4 regions of the Streptomyces sp. AM 4-1-1 genome follow, and region 3 is predicted to be linked to each of the others. Evidence: riboswitches for the same ligand, from Rfam matches in the RefSeq annotation. Region 3 holds a riboswitch; each other region holds the start of a gene.

What was found. A riboswitch is a leader RNA that binds a small molecule or an ion and turns the genes downstream of it on or off. The one in region 3 is predicted to bind cyclic di-AMP.
Region 1: linked by a shared signal. The riboswitch ahead of PZB75_RS27950 (LysM peptidoglycan-binding domain-containing M23 family metallopeptidase) and the one ahead of PZB75_RS13735 (M23 family metallopeptidase) in region 3 are both predicted to bind cyclic di-AMP.
Region 2: linked by a shared signal. The riboswitch ahead of PZB75_RS10975 (transglycosylase family protein) and the one ahead of PZB75_RS13735 (M23 family metallopeptidase) in region 3 are both predicted to bind cyclic di-AMP.
Region 4: linked by a shared signal. The riboswitch ahead of PZB75_RS02140 (C40 family peptidase) and the one ahead of PZB75_RS13735 (M23 family metallopeptidase) in region 3 are both predicted to bind cyclic di-AMP.

The regions. Positions count from the first base shown of each region.
Region 1 is NZ_CP119145.1:6,591,407-6,594,614, forward strand. Features, by position in the region: gene PZB75_RS27935 (XRE family transcriptional regulator) at 1-369, shown strand, start outside; gene PZB75_RS27940 (DUF6126 family protein) at 428-595, shown strand; gene PZB75_RS27945 (tyrosine-protein phosphatase) at 636-1,442, opposite strand; cyclic di-AMP (ydaO/yuaA leader) riboswitch at 1,944-2,120, shown strand; gene PZB75_RS27950 (LysM peptidoglycan-binding domain-containing M23 family metallopeptidase) at 2,123-3,109, shown strand.
Region 2 is NZ_CP119145.1:2,607,857-2,611,064, forward strand. Features, by position in the region: gene eno (phosphopyruvate hydratase) at 1-266, opposite strand, end outside; gene PZB75_RS10975 (transglycosylase family protein) at 702-1,442, opposite strand; cyclic di-AMP (ydaO/yuaA leader) riboswitch at 1,447-1,621, opposite strand; gene PZB75_RS10980 (transglycosylase family protein) at 1,942-2,952, opposite strand; gene PZB75_RS10985 (cytochrome P450) at 3,164-3,208, opposite strand, start outside.
Region 3 is NZ_CP119145.1:3,227,443-3,230,650, reverse strand. Features, by position in the region: gene PZB75_RS13740 (PP2C family protein-serine/threonine phosphatase) at 1-674, shown strand, start outside; cyclic di-AMP (ydaO/yuaA leader) riboswitch at 1,077-1,228, shown strand; gene PZB75_RS13735 (M23 family metallopeptidase) at 1,240-2,262, shown strand; gene PZB75_RS13730 (aldo/keto reductase) at 2,686-3,208, shown strand, end outside.
Region 4 is NZ_CP119145.1:563,324-566,531, reverse strand. Features, by position in the region: gene PZB75_RS02150 (helix-turn-helix transcriptional regulator) at 1-605, opposite strand, end outside; gene PZB75_RS02145 (ATP-binding protein) at 807-1,238, shown strand; gene PZB75_RS02140 (C40 family peptidase) at 1,377-1,850, opposite strand; cyclic di-AMP (ydaO/yuaA leader) riboswitch at 1,854-2,025, opposite strand; gene PZB75_RS02135 (alpha/beta hydrolase) at 2,953-3,208, shown strand, end outside.

The DNA.
Region 1 (3,208 bases), 3.4 Mb from region 3:
CGTGACGCGATCGTCCGGGGCCGCCGGATGGAGAGGGCCGAGGCCGACGGCTGGACGTACCAGCAGGCCGGTGGTTCCGGACGGGCGATGCAGGCGCTGCGCGTCCGGGTTCCCTACGGGACGCAGGGCGATCTGGTGCGTGTCCACCCCGGTGAGGAGTGGCTGTACGTGCTGGAAGGGCCGCTCCGGGTGATCCTCGGGGACACCGTGCACGATCTGACCGCGGGTGACAGTGCGCACTTCGACTCACTGACCCCGCACCGGATCGCGGCGGTCGACCGCGGTGGTGCGGAACTGCTCTTCGTCCACACCCTGCTGCAGAGCCCCGCTGCCGAGCTGTGTCTCGGCAGCGGGGCACATCCTCGCTGAAGTCGCTGAAGCGTGGCGGGCATCCCCGTCGCCGCAGCCGTCGAGAGAGAAGGCCGCCATGTCCGAGGAGCACGACCCGCTCACCCCGAAGTCCCTGAAGTACGACCCCATCGAGCGGAAGATGCCGCGCGGGCTCGTCATCCGGCTGGTCGCCTATCTGGTGGCCGGACACGTCATCGCGGGGTTCATCTATCTGCTGTTCACCGTGGGAATGCACAACCAGTAGGGGCTGCCTCGTCGTCCCTGGTGGAAGAGCGCGGCGGTCGTCACGCCGCGTCGAGAAGGTGCTCGCGCAGCCGCTCACGAATGCGTGGAGTGATCTTCAGCCCCTCGGAGAGATAACGGTCGGTGCCGCCCCACGTCTCGTCGATCGCGCCGAAGGCCGCGGAGAGGTACGCGGCGCGGGCGTCGAGAAGCGGACCGAGCAGTTCCATCACCTCGGCGGACGTCCCGGCCGCCGAGGTGCGGCGCACCCGGTAGCGGTGGTGCGCGTCGTTGGACTTCAGATAGTCGGTCTCGATCGCGTCCCGCTCGACACCCACGGCGAGCAGTGTGACGGCTGTCGAGAGCCCCGCCCGGTCCTTGCCCGCCGCGCAGTGCAGCAACGCGGGCACGCCGTCCTCGGCCAGCGTGCGCAGGACGCGGCCGTGCTCGGTGGTGCGGGTGCGGATCATCTCGCGGTACGAGGCGGTCATCCGGTCCACCGCCCTCCCACCGCTCAGGAGCGAACGCAGCTGTTCGAGGCTGCCGCTGCGCACCATCCGCCAGAACTCGGCGCCGTCGGCGGGGTCGGAGAGCGGGATGTTCAGATGCCGTACGCCGGGCAGCGCCACGTCATGACCGTCGAGCCGCTGATCCGCGGCGTTGCGGAAGTCGAAGACCGTGTGCAGGCCGAGCCCGCTCAGGAACGCCGTGTCGTCGGCGGTGGCACCGGCCAGATGCCCGCTGCGGAAGAGACGCCCGTACCGCACCTTCCGCCCGTCGGCTGTCGGCAGTCCACCCACGTCACGGAAATTGCGGACACCCGCCAGTCGGGGTTCCGCCGACGGGATCTGCGGCGACTGCTGTGTCACAGGGGCCTCCTGGAATGTCGGCTCGGGCGGGCTCGTCGATGCGGGGCCGCCCGCGACCCTACGACACCGGTCCGGCGGGCGGCCATGGTGCGGCCGTCGTCTTGCCGGAGCCGTCCTGGACTCGTTCCCGCACCCGTTCGCGCACTGCCCCTGAGCCGTTTCGCCCTATTTGGAGATGAATTGACCGGGGTCACACGGTCCGAGTCGCGGGGGTCGGCTGTCTTCATGATCGCGACATGTCCATATTGGGTTATTTGAAGCGCCATGAGGTATTTGCGGCAGTAATAGCCTCGGGCGGGTGAGCGGGATCATATCCGTGACGGTGTGTGGCGGGTGGGCCGAGGGGGAATCCGGGCGCCGCGCGGAAATTCAAGATCGGTAATCCACGGAGTGTGACGGCGCTTCCGTAACGAAATAGAAGTGCGGATTCCGGAACGCAACCGATGGCTTGTTCCTGTCGTCCTCACTCGCTTACGGTCACCCTCAATCCGGTCGGACCGCCTAATCCTGCCGCCGTCCGGAATTCCCATCTACTCGTACGTGGCAGGAGCGGGGGACCCAGGTAAGCCGCTGTCCGGAGAAGTCCGGACGGCTCGGGGTGAAGTCGCGCAGCAACGCGGCCGGGCATCTCCAGCCCGAACCCGACAGCTCACCTCGCAGGCGTCGGAGAGGAACGCACCATGCCCTCAACGGGTAAGCACCGTCGTATCAAGACCGGCCCCATCTCCCGTGGCGTCATCGCCGCGGGGACCGGCGGCGCGGTCATCGCGCTTCCGCTGATCGGCGCCACCGGCGCGCACGCCGCCGAGAAGGCCGCGCCCGCCACCGCGACGCCCGCCGCGGCCTCGCACGCGGCCCCGGTCGCCCCGGTGGCGAAGAAGCAGTCCTCGACGAAGACCTACTCCGTGGTCTCCGGCGACTATCTGTCGAAGATCGCCGCCGAGCACAAGGTCAAGGGCGGCTGGCAGAAGCTGTACCAGGACAACCGCCAGGTCGTCGGCGAGAACCCGAGCCTGATCTTCCCCGGCATGAAGCTGACCCTCGGTGCCAAGTCGGCCGGGTCCGCGGCGTCCACCGGATCGAAGACCCACTCGGCGCCCTCGCACTCGCACTCCTCGAAGCCGTCCTCCTCTCCGGCGAAGAAGCCGTCGTCGGCGGGCACCTCGGCCTCGAACTCGTCGACCTCCGCCTCGACCTCCTCGTCGACCTCCTCGTCGTCCAACGGGACCGGCACCTCGAAGCCGGCCGACCAGGGCAGCGCCACCGGTTACATCGCCCCCGTCAACGCCCCCGTGACCACGTCCTACCGGGCCTCCGGCTCCAGCTGGTCCAGCGGCAGCCACACCGGGATCGACTTCTCGGCCGCCTCCGGCACGAGCGTGAAGGCGATCGCCTCCGGCACCGTCGTCACGGCCGGCTGGGGTGGCGCCTACGGCAACCAGGTCGTCATCAAGCACGCCGACGGCCACTACTCGCAGTACGGCCACATGTCCTCGCTCTCCGTCTCCGCGGGCCAGAGCGTGAGCGTCGGCCAGCAGATCGGGCTCTCGGGTGCCACCGGCAACGCCACCGGACCGCACCTCCACTTCGAGGTCCGCACCGGCCCGGAGTACGGCTCGGACATCGACCCGCTCGGCTACCTGCGCTCCCACGGTGTCTCCGTCTGATCCGGCCGGAGCCCGTGACCGGTGACCCGGTGAACGGAACCTGAGCGAAGAGGGGCGAAGCGCCACGGCGCTTCGCCCCTCTTCGCTTATTCCGGCTTT
Region 2 (3,208 bases), 620 kb from region 3:
AGCCGCTGCTCGGTGGCGTCGTAACCGACGAGCTCCGGGCCGATCTGCTCGATCACGGCGAGGACGGCCTTCTCGACGCCCTTGCCCTGGTAGCGGTTGGGGTCGCCGTCACGAAGCTCAATGGCCTCGAACGCGCCGGTGGAGGCGCCGGACGGAACGGCAGCACGTCCCGTGCTGCCGTCGTCGAGGCCGACCTCGACCTCGACCGTGGGGTTGCCCCGGGAGTCGAGGATTTCCCTGGCTACGACGACGTCGATGGACGGCACGAGGCATCTCCTTCTGGGATATGACGCTGTTGGCGCAGGACCGCTTCAGGTCTTGCGCCAAGAGCCTAACCGGCCGGGCCCCGGCAATCGGCCGACCGCCCGTCCGCTGGGACGAAAAAGGGGCTGAAGGGCCGTGAAGCGGGACAAAAAGCCCAATACTTACCGGTCGGTAACTACATCAGTTGAACGGTACGGGGCACGGGTGAGCGGGTTCGGGTACGAGGTGTGGCGCGCGGTCCCGATCGGCGGCGAGCAGCGTCGGCCCCGAGGTCCGGCCCGGGACGGGATCGGCCGAGGACCAGCCGCCCGCCCGGAAGCGAAGACCCCGGCCCGGCACGCATGGGGGTGCGCACCGGGCCGGGGAAGGCTCCGGGAGGAGAGTGATCCTGTGCCGCCGCCGTCACCACAGGAGGTGGAGCCGCGTCGCCGTGCCGCTTACTTCAGGTGGAGCTGCTGGCCCGGGTAGATCAGGTCGGCGTCGTTGACGATGTCCTTGTTCAGCTCGAACAGGTGCTGCCAGCCGCCCTTGACGTGGTGCGACTTGGCGATCTTGCCGAGGGTGTCACCGGCCTTGACCTGGTACTCGCCGTCACCCTTCTCGACGGCCTTGGGGGCCTTCGAGGTCTTGGCGGGGGCCTGGCCACGGTCCGAACGGGAGGCGGCGGGGGCCTCGGTGCGCTCGGGCTGGGCCTGCCGCTGCGGGCGGGTGTTCTGCTGCGACTGGCTGCTCTGCTGCCGCTGGTCGTTGTTCTTCTTCGCGGAGCTGGAGCCGGAGCCGGTGTTGACACCCGGGTCGACGCCGTCGTTGCTCAGGTTGCCCGCGCCGGCACAGGCCCAGGCACCGGGGCCCTGCATGGCGAGAAGCTTCTCGGCGGTGGCGATCTGCTGGGACTTGGTGGCCAGGTCGGCCCGGGGGGCGTACTGCGTGCCACCGGCGGCGGCCCAGCTGGACTGGGAGAACTGGAGGCCACCGTAGTAGCCGTTGCCCGTGTTGATGGACCAGTTGCCGCCGGACTCGCACTTGGCGACGGCGTCCCAGGTGCCGACGGAGGCGGCGGAGGCGCCGGTCGCGCCCATCAGCGGAACGGCGACGGCGGCACCGGCGACGCCGGCGAGCGTGGCGACACGGACGACCTTGGACGGGCGGCGGTGCTTGCCCTTGCTGTTAAGCAGCATGGAACTGTCTCCTCACCGACGCCTACGAGGTGAGCTGTCGGGTTCGGGCTGATGAGTCGCCCGGCCGCGAGTCATGACTCGCGGCTTCACCCCAAGCCGGTCCTGAGCGTCTCCTGTCGAGACGATCGGGCCCGGCGCCTACCTGGGTCCCCCGCTCCTGCCTACGGCGCTTTACGCGTCTGTTCCCTTCGACCGACGGCAGGATTCGGCGTGACGATCGACGGGGCCCGCGGTGCGAGCGGTTCCGACCGTAAACACAGGCAACCCCGACACACAACGACGGACATACGGGACATAAACCCCTTACTTGCACCTGCGGATGCACTGTTTCCGCAGGTGGGAGGGGATGCGCATGGGCATGTCGATCACAACACGCCAGATGATGCGAAGAGACCCATGTCTCACTTACACATAAGCGGACATAGGCCTCTCAAACGGCCTACTTTTGGGGGCGTTTCAGCCGTCGAACAGCCGTCGATCAGCTGCCGCCACCGGGCCGTCAGCTCGCTTCCGGCTCCAGATCGAGGCTCTGGCCGGGCAGGATCAGATCCGGATCGGCGCCGATCGTGTCCTTGTTGGCCTCGTAGACCGAAGTCCAGCCGCCGGGCACCTTCTGTGCATCAGCAATGGCCCAGAGGTTGTCGCCCGGGCGGACGGTGTAGTCCTCCGCCTTGGCCACGGCCTCGCCGTCGCGGGCCTCGCCCTCGCCCCTGGAGGCGTGCCGGCCGGAGTCACGGTCGGTGACCTCGTCCGAGGTGCGGGCGGGGTCGCTCTCGGCCGGGTCGAGGGGACCGCGGTGCTTCCCGCCCGCTTCCCCGGAGGCGTCGGGCGCGCCGGACGGGTCCGTCGTCCCGCCGGTCACCCCGCCAGTCGTTCCGTCGGTCGCCCCGTCAGCGGACGGCGTGGTGGCCGAGGCCGCCCCGGACGGGTCGGAGGAACCCGGACCGGCGGACGCGCCCGTACCGGCGCCGGGAGTACCAGAGGCACTGGGGGCGTCGGGGGCGTCGGAGTCGACACCCGTACCCGCGTCATCGGCCGACGACGAACCGCCACCGGCCCGGCCGGCGCCCGGCTCGGCGGTCTTGGTCGCGCCCGGGGACGGCGCGTTCCCCGGATCGACACCCGGCGCCGCGCCGCCCTTGGTCAGCTTGGCGATCGGCGCGCAGCTGGGCCACGCCTGCGGGCCCTTGGCGTCCAGCACCTTCTCGGCCACGGATATCTGCTGCGAGCGGCTGGCGAGGTCGGCGCGGGGGGCGTAGGCGCGGCCGCCGTACGACTCCCAGGTCTCCTGCGAGAACTGGAGCCCGCCGTAGTACCCGTTGCCGAGGTCGGCGCTCCACATGCCGCCGCTCTCGCACTCGGCCACCCGGTCCCAGGTCGTCGCGTCCGCCGCGTGCGCGCCCGCCGCGCCGAGCAGCGGGATCGCGATGGCCGATCCCGTCACCCCCGCCGCGACGACGATGGCGGGTGCCTGGCGAGGGCGGCGGTGTCTGCCGTTCGCGGAGCCCATGCGGTTGCCTTCCGTGTGACTGATGTCCGACAGATGCTGATGTCCGACGATGCTGATGTCCGACTGATGTCCGACTGACGTTTCGGTCGAGACCCGGCCGCCGTACGACGCACGCCATGAGACGCGTGTCATACGACTGACGAGTCGAACGGTGAACGTAGCGGGAGTCGAACGTCTGTCACAAGTCGATGCAGCACAGATCACGTCAACGTCACAGAGTTGACGCTGCGTCACCTTCGGCGGTGTGTCGCTCGGG
Region 3 (3,208 bases):
ACCTGTACGCGGTGGCGGACACCCCGTACGGCGTGCGGCTGGTGGTCGGGGACGTACGGGGGAAGGGACTCGACGCGGTCGAGGCGGTGGCCGTCCTCATCGGGGCGTTCCGGGAGGCGGCCGAGCAGGAGGGTTCGTTGGAGGGCGTGGCCGAGCGCCTGGAGCGTGCGCTGGCGCGTGGCGGGACGCGACGGAGCGGGCTGGACACCATGGAGGGGTTCGTGACCGCCGTGCTGGGCGAGATCCCGCCCGGCTCGGGGCTGGTGCGGATCGTCAACCGTGGCCACCCCGAACCGCTGCTGCTGCACGCGGACGGTGATCTGGACGTGCTGGACCCGACCGTGCCCGCGCTGCCGCTCGGCATGAACCTCGGGGTGTGGCCGGACCGGGTCGACGAGTGGGTGCTGCCCGCCGGTTCGACGCTGCTCCTCTTCACCGACGGGCTCACCGAGGCACGCGACGCACGCGGCGTCTTCTACGATCCGGCGGCCCGGCTGCGCGGCCGGATCTTCCCGGGGCCGGAGGAGTTGCTGTCCGCGCTTACCGACGACGTACGACTGCACACGGGTGGCGAGTCGACGGATGACATGGCGCTGCTGGCGGTCGGCCGGCCCGCCGAGGGGCAGCCGGAGCGGCGAAGGACAGTGCGGATCGTGGGGTTGGGTGACGGGTGACGGGTGACGGGTGACGGGTGACGTGGTGAGGGGACTGAGGGGGAGGGCGGGGGCGTGTGGTCGGGGTGCCGCCGGACCTGGTACGGAGGGAACGGGACGTGCCGGGCCCGTACGGAGGAACGGGACGCGCCGAATCCGTACCGGGCCCGTGGCGTGGCGCGTGCAGGAGAGGTGCCACTGTACGTAACCGGGGGGCGTCCCTCCGCATAACATTTGACGCAACGTCAGGAACCGGGTAATGACTGACGTGCGATCAACTCGTCCCGTTGTGCCCGCTTCCGTACGGATAAGTTCGGGCCGTGGACGCGAATGATCAACCTGGACGGCTTGGAATCGGAGCCGTCTGTCTATTAACGTTCGATAACGCAGCGCGGTTGTTCCAGTCGTCGCAAGAGGCGACACCGTGCGCGTGCGCCGAATTCCGCAAGGGAACCGGGGAACCACTCATTGGGGTGAATCGGACATCTGTGTCTCGTGAGAGGCGCGGGCGCCCGTAGGAGACCTTCCTGCTCCGAACCCGTCAGCTAACCCGGTAGGCGAGAAGGAAGGAAAGGAGTGCGCCCCCGTGGCGTCCAACAAGCCTGCCCCCGAAGCCCCCGCTCCATTCGCCACTCAGACCCTCGGAGACGAGGACAGGGCTTGGGAGGAGTGGAATCCCACAGAGGATTCCGTCCGTCCCCTACGCGGCAGGCACCGCGTCGCCAAGCAGCGCAACGCTCTTGCCCGCAGCTCCACCGTTCTCGGTGTCGGCGTCATCGCGGCGGTCGGCGCGGGTGGCATGGCCACCGCGCAGGGCAAGCCGCCGGTATCGATCTCCCTGCCCGATTCCATCGCCGACAATCTCCCGTCCGCCGCGTCGATCCCCGTCGTGGGCGCGCTCTTCTCCGGTGACCAGGACGACGCGTCCACCACCGCGCTGTCCGCCGCGCCGCTCACCACCGCCGGTATCACCTACGCCGACGCCGAACAGGGCACCACCGACGCGGGTGAGGCCCTGCGGACCCGCATCCTCCAGCAGGCCGAGCAGCAGCAGGACACGGCCGACGCCGAGGCCAAGGCCGTGGCGGAGAAGGCAGCCGCGGAGAAGGCCGCCGCCGAGGCGAAGAACAAGCACGACGCGGCCGAGGCCAAGGTCGCGGCCAAGAAGAAGGCGGCGGCGGAGGCCGAGAAGCTGGCCAAGCTCGCCGCCAGTTACGCCATCCCCACCTCCTCGTACACGATCACCGCGACCTTCGGTCAGTCCGGTTCGCTGTGGTCGTCCGGTCATCACACCGGTCTTGACTTCGCGGCGCCGGCCGGCACCCCGGTCAAGGCCGTGCACAGCGGCACGGTGAAGTCGGCGGGCTGGGCGCGCGCGTACGGCTACCGCACGGTCCTCGAACTCGATGACGGTACGGAGATCTGGTACTGCCACCAGTCGACGATGGGCGTCAGCGCGGGCCAGCGCGTCACGACGGGCGAGACCATCGGACGTGTCGGGTCCACGGGCAATGTGACGGCCGCGCACCTCCACCTGGAGGTCCACACCCCGGGCGGCGCGGGCATCGACCCCATGCCGTGGCTGCGCGGCAAGGGCCTGACCATCTGACCGGGCGTCGGGACGTCGTGGCGTGGGACCTCACCAACTGACCGGGCCTCGGGAGGTCAGGGTGTGCGGCCTCATCACCTGACCGGGCGTCGGGACATCGTGGCGTGGGGCCTCGGCCTCCGCCCGGTTCTCGGCGCCCGTCGGCCTGCCCACGGAGTTGTTCGGCTCGCTCCCGGAGTTGTTCCCGTCCGGTTCTCGGTTCTGGGTTCCGGGTTCTCGCCAGGCTCTCGGTTCCGCCCGTTCCGCACCGTGTGGCCCGGGGGCGCGGAGCAAGCAGTGTGCGGCAGCGGATGGGTAGCGGGGAACGGGCTGCGGCGGCGCGGTGGGCCGGGAGGTGGTGTGCCGTGCGCGGGGGAGAGGGCCGGCCGGGCGCGACAGGGGCGGCCCGGAATAGTCAGCGGCGCGGAATTCGTTGATCCACTCATGACTTCTCTCCGCAAGCTCGGCTCCTCCGACCTGCAGGTCTTCCCGCTCGCCCTCGGCGGCAACGTCTTCGGCTGGACCGCCGACGAGGCGCAGTCGTTCGCCGTCCTCGACGCGTACACCGCAGTGGGCGGAAACTTCGTCGACACCGCCGACGTGTACTCCGCCTGGGCACCCGGCAACGAGGGCGGTGAGTCGGAGACCGTCATCGGCAAGTGGCTGGCCGCCCGTGGCAACCGCTCCGACGTCGTCATCGCCACCAAGGTCGGCGCCCACGCCTCGTACAAGGGGCTCTCCGCCGGCACCATCAAGGCGGGAGCCGAGGCTTCGCTGCGGCGGCTCGGCACCGACCACATCGACCTCTACTACACGCACTTCGACGACGAGACGGTCCCGGTCGAGGAGATCATCACCGCCCTCGACCAGTTGGTGAAGGACGGCAAGGTCCGCGCGATCGCCGCCTCCAACCTCAGCCCCGAGCGGCTTCAGGCGTCCCTGGACTTCTCGGAGCGCGAGGGCCTGG
Region 4 (3,208 bases), 2.7 Mb from region 3:
GGTAGCTCAGCCACCCTGGCGAGATGGTCGAGCTGTTCCCGCATCACCTCGCGTCCGCCGACCTCGCGTCGCAGCACCGCCTCGTCGAGCACCGCGCTCAGCCGCAGCGGGGGATCGGCACGCAGCACTCCTTGCCGTGCCAGCCGCACCTCTACCAGCGAGTCGAGCTGACGCGCGGGCAGCCCGTCCAGCGCGGAGCGGGTCACGGCGCGCGCGTAGTCCGCGGTCTGGAGCAGTCCGGGCACCACCGATGTCTCCAGGGTGCGGGCGGTCCTGGCCTGCGACTCCAGGCTGATGAAGTCCCGGTACTGCGGCGGGATCAGGCCCCGGTAGGCGTGCCACCAGCCGCTGCCGCCCCCGCCCGCCGAACCCGCGAGCACTTCGAGCAGCGCCCGCAGCCGCGCGTCACCCACCTCGTACGCGTCGAGCAGCCGCGAGATGTCGTCGGGCCGCACCCCACTGGTGCCGGTCTCGATCCGGCTCACCTTCGACTGGTGCCAGCCGAGCAGCCGCGCGGCCTCCCGGCTCGTCAGACCGGACCTGTTGCGCAGCGCGCGCAGCTCCTCCCCGAGTTTGCGGCGGCGTACCGCGGGGCCGTGCTGCATGACTCCTCCTCCCGCTCGGTCGAAGGCATCAGTGTGCCGCCCGAATACGTTCGTCCGGGGCAGAGTTCACCGCTTCGAGCGACAGATATATGCATATCTTGGTGGATCGTCGTCACAGACGGCAGCATCAGTGGCAATCTGACGCGAAGCGGAATCCAGGCCGATCGCGGGTCGGCCTGGGAGGGAAAGGGACGGCGCGCCATGGCGGACCATCAAGAAGCAACCGTCACCCTGCCGAGCGATCCGGCCTCGGTCCCGAGGGCCCGGACATACGTGGCCGACACGCTCACCGACTGGGGTCTGCCACGCGACACGGAGATCGCCGACACCATCCGGCTGATCGTCTCCGAACTCGCGACCAACGCCGTCCAGCACACCGCCGGCCGATCGCCCGCCTTCACGGTCGACCTCCGGCTGGAGCGGGACGAACAGCTCCACCTCGGCGTCACGGACAGCGACCCGCGCCGGCCCCGCCGACTGCCCGCCGCCGTGCGGCAGGACAACGGGCGGGGCATGGTGATCATCCGCACTCTGACGAAGGAGTGGGGCGGCCGGCTGACCATCACCCCGACCGCCGACGGCGGCAAGACCGTGTGGGTCGCCCTGCCGTGGCTGCCGCACGCGCGGCACTGAACGCGAACGCCGGACCGGCCGCTGCGGCCCCGGGACCCGCGGCGCCTTCGGACCCCGAGCGGCCCCGGGGCCGCGGCCGGAGCCGCCGCGCGGCCCCGGCCACCCGCTCGGACGGAACAGGAGAGAGTGGCGGCCCGGTCAGCGGACCCTTCCGTACCAGACCCCCTTCGACCAGATCTTCTCCAGCCTGACCACCGCGCCGGTCTTGGGGGAGTGCCAGATCTTTCCGTTCCCGGCGTAGATCCCCACGTGGTAGACACCGCGCCCGGAGTGGAAGAAGACCAGGTCGCCGCGTTGCCGCTGGGAGGCCGAGACGTGGCGGGTCTTGTTGTACTGCTGCTGGGCGGTGCGTGGGAGCTTCTTGCCCGCCTTCTTGAACGAGTAGAGCGTCAGACCGGAGCAGTCGAAGCGGTGGGGGCCCGCCGCACCGTACCCGTAGGGCGATCCCTTCTTCGACGCGGCGATGCCGAGCGCCTTCGTCGAATGGGTGGCGGCCTGTGCCTCGGACACCAAGCCCGGTGCCAGCAGGGTGCCGCACGTGGCGGCGAGAGTGAGAACGGAGGCCGTACCGGCCCGCGCGATCAGAGACGGGACATGAACCTGCGCAGTCATGCGCAACCCTTCGTCAGCCGCCTGTGAAGGATGACCTGTCGGGTTCGGGCTGGCGAAGTTGCCCGGCCGCGGTCTGCGGCTTCACCCCGAGGGCCGATCGATCTCTCGTCGGCCCGTTGTGCTCGGGTCCTCCACTCCTGCCGATCCACTTCTGTCGACCAGGCATCCGGACGGCGGCAGGACTCGGCGTCCGCCCGGACCGCCCCGCCGCGGTGGCGGGGGCTTGTCGTCCCAGGGATCTTTACCCATCGACTGCCGTTTTTCCGAGCTGAAAGGGCGTTATGTGAGGCTCATCACGACTGATCCGTTCGGGTGGACAAAGGGTGTTCGAGATCCCGGTCACACCGCACGACCGGCGGCGCACCAGCGGTGGAGCAGGCCGTTCCGGTCGTCGTCCATCCCGGGTACGCAAGTCGGGCGACCCCTCCCCCAGGAGGGTGCCTACGCCGAACGAGGGAGGAACACCGCACGTCACACAGGCGTGTCGCAGCCGACGGCCGGTCAACTCGCGGGGCCGGGGGGCAAGGTGATCCGACCGCCTCTTCGCTCCCCTGCGGCGCCGGCATCTCGGTGAGCATCGCGCGCACCCGTACCAACTCCCGCGCCTCGATCTCCAGACCCGACGGCCGCCCCTGTACCGGTCCGTCGAACGAGGGGCTGCTGGAGGAGAGCGCGGGCGCCCGGCAGGACGTGCCGACGCTCGGCAGGGCGTGCCGACGCCCGGGTGCGCCCGCCGCGAGCAGGGCGCTCGTGGTCCTGGCCTCCGCCGCTGACCCGCAACGACTCGAAGAGGGTGAGGCGGGCGCCGAGGGGCGGGTGAGCAGATCCGTGGCGTCGGCCGGCGGTGGCGTCCGCTCCGGGCGAACGCCGCCGCTTCGGTATCGCCGCCGAACGCCGCGGACGCCGCGACTGTCATGACTGGCACCGGACCGGCCGTGTCGCGAGCGGTGACCGCTCAGCGGGACACGGGTCTCCGGTTATTGATTAGGTAAAGAAGTACCCCCATGGCCTGTCCTCAGGGGCCTCACAGACGACACGATCCGCAGGAGGTCCTATCAGCCGCGCCGTCATCGGCGGCGCAACGACCATGGGGAGGATCGACTTGAGGCGCACAGGAGTGCTCGGCTCGGCCGGCACACTCATCGCCGGCACGCTCATAGTGGGCGCGACAGCAGCGCCGGCGGCCACCGCGGACGGCCGTCATCACGGCGGTTCCGAGGCGTACGGCGTCGAAGTGGCCGCCGCGCGCGCGGCCAGGGCCGGGATCGACTGGACGGACTGCCCGGCCGACTGGGCGCTGGCGAAGCCGATCCAGTGCGGCTGGGTGTCCGTACCGGTGGACTACGCCAAGCCCGACG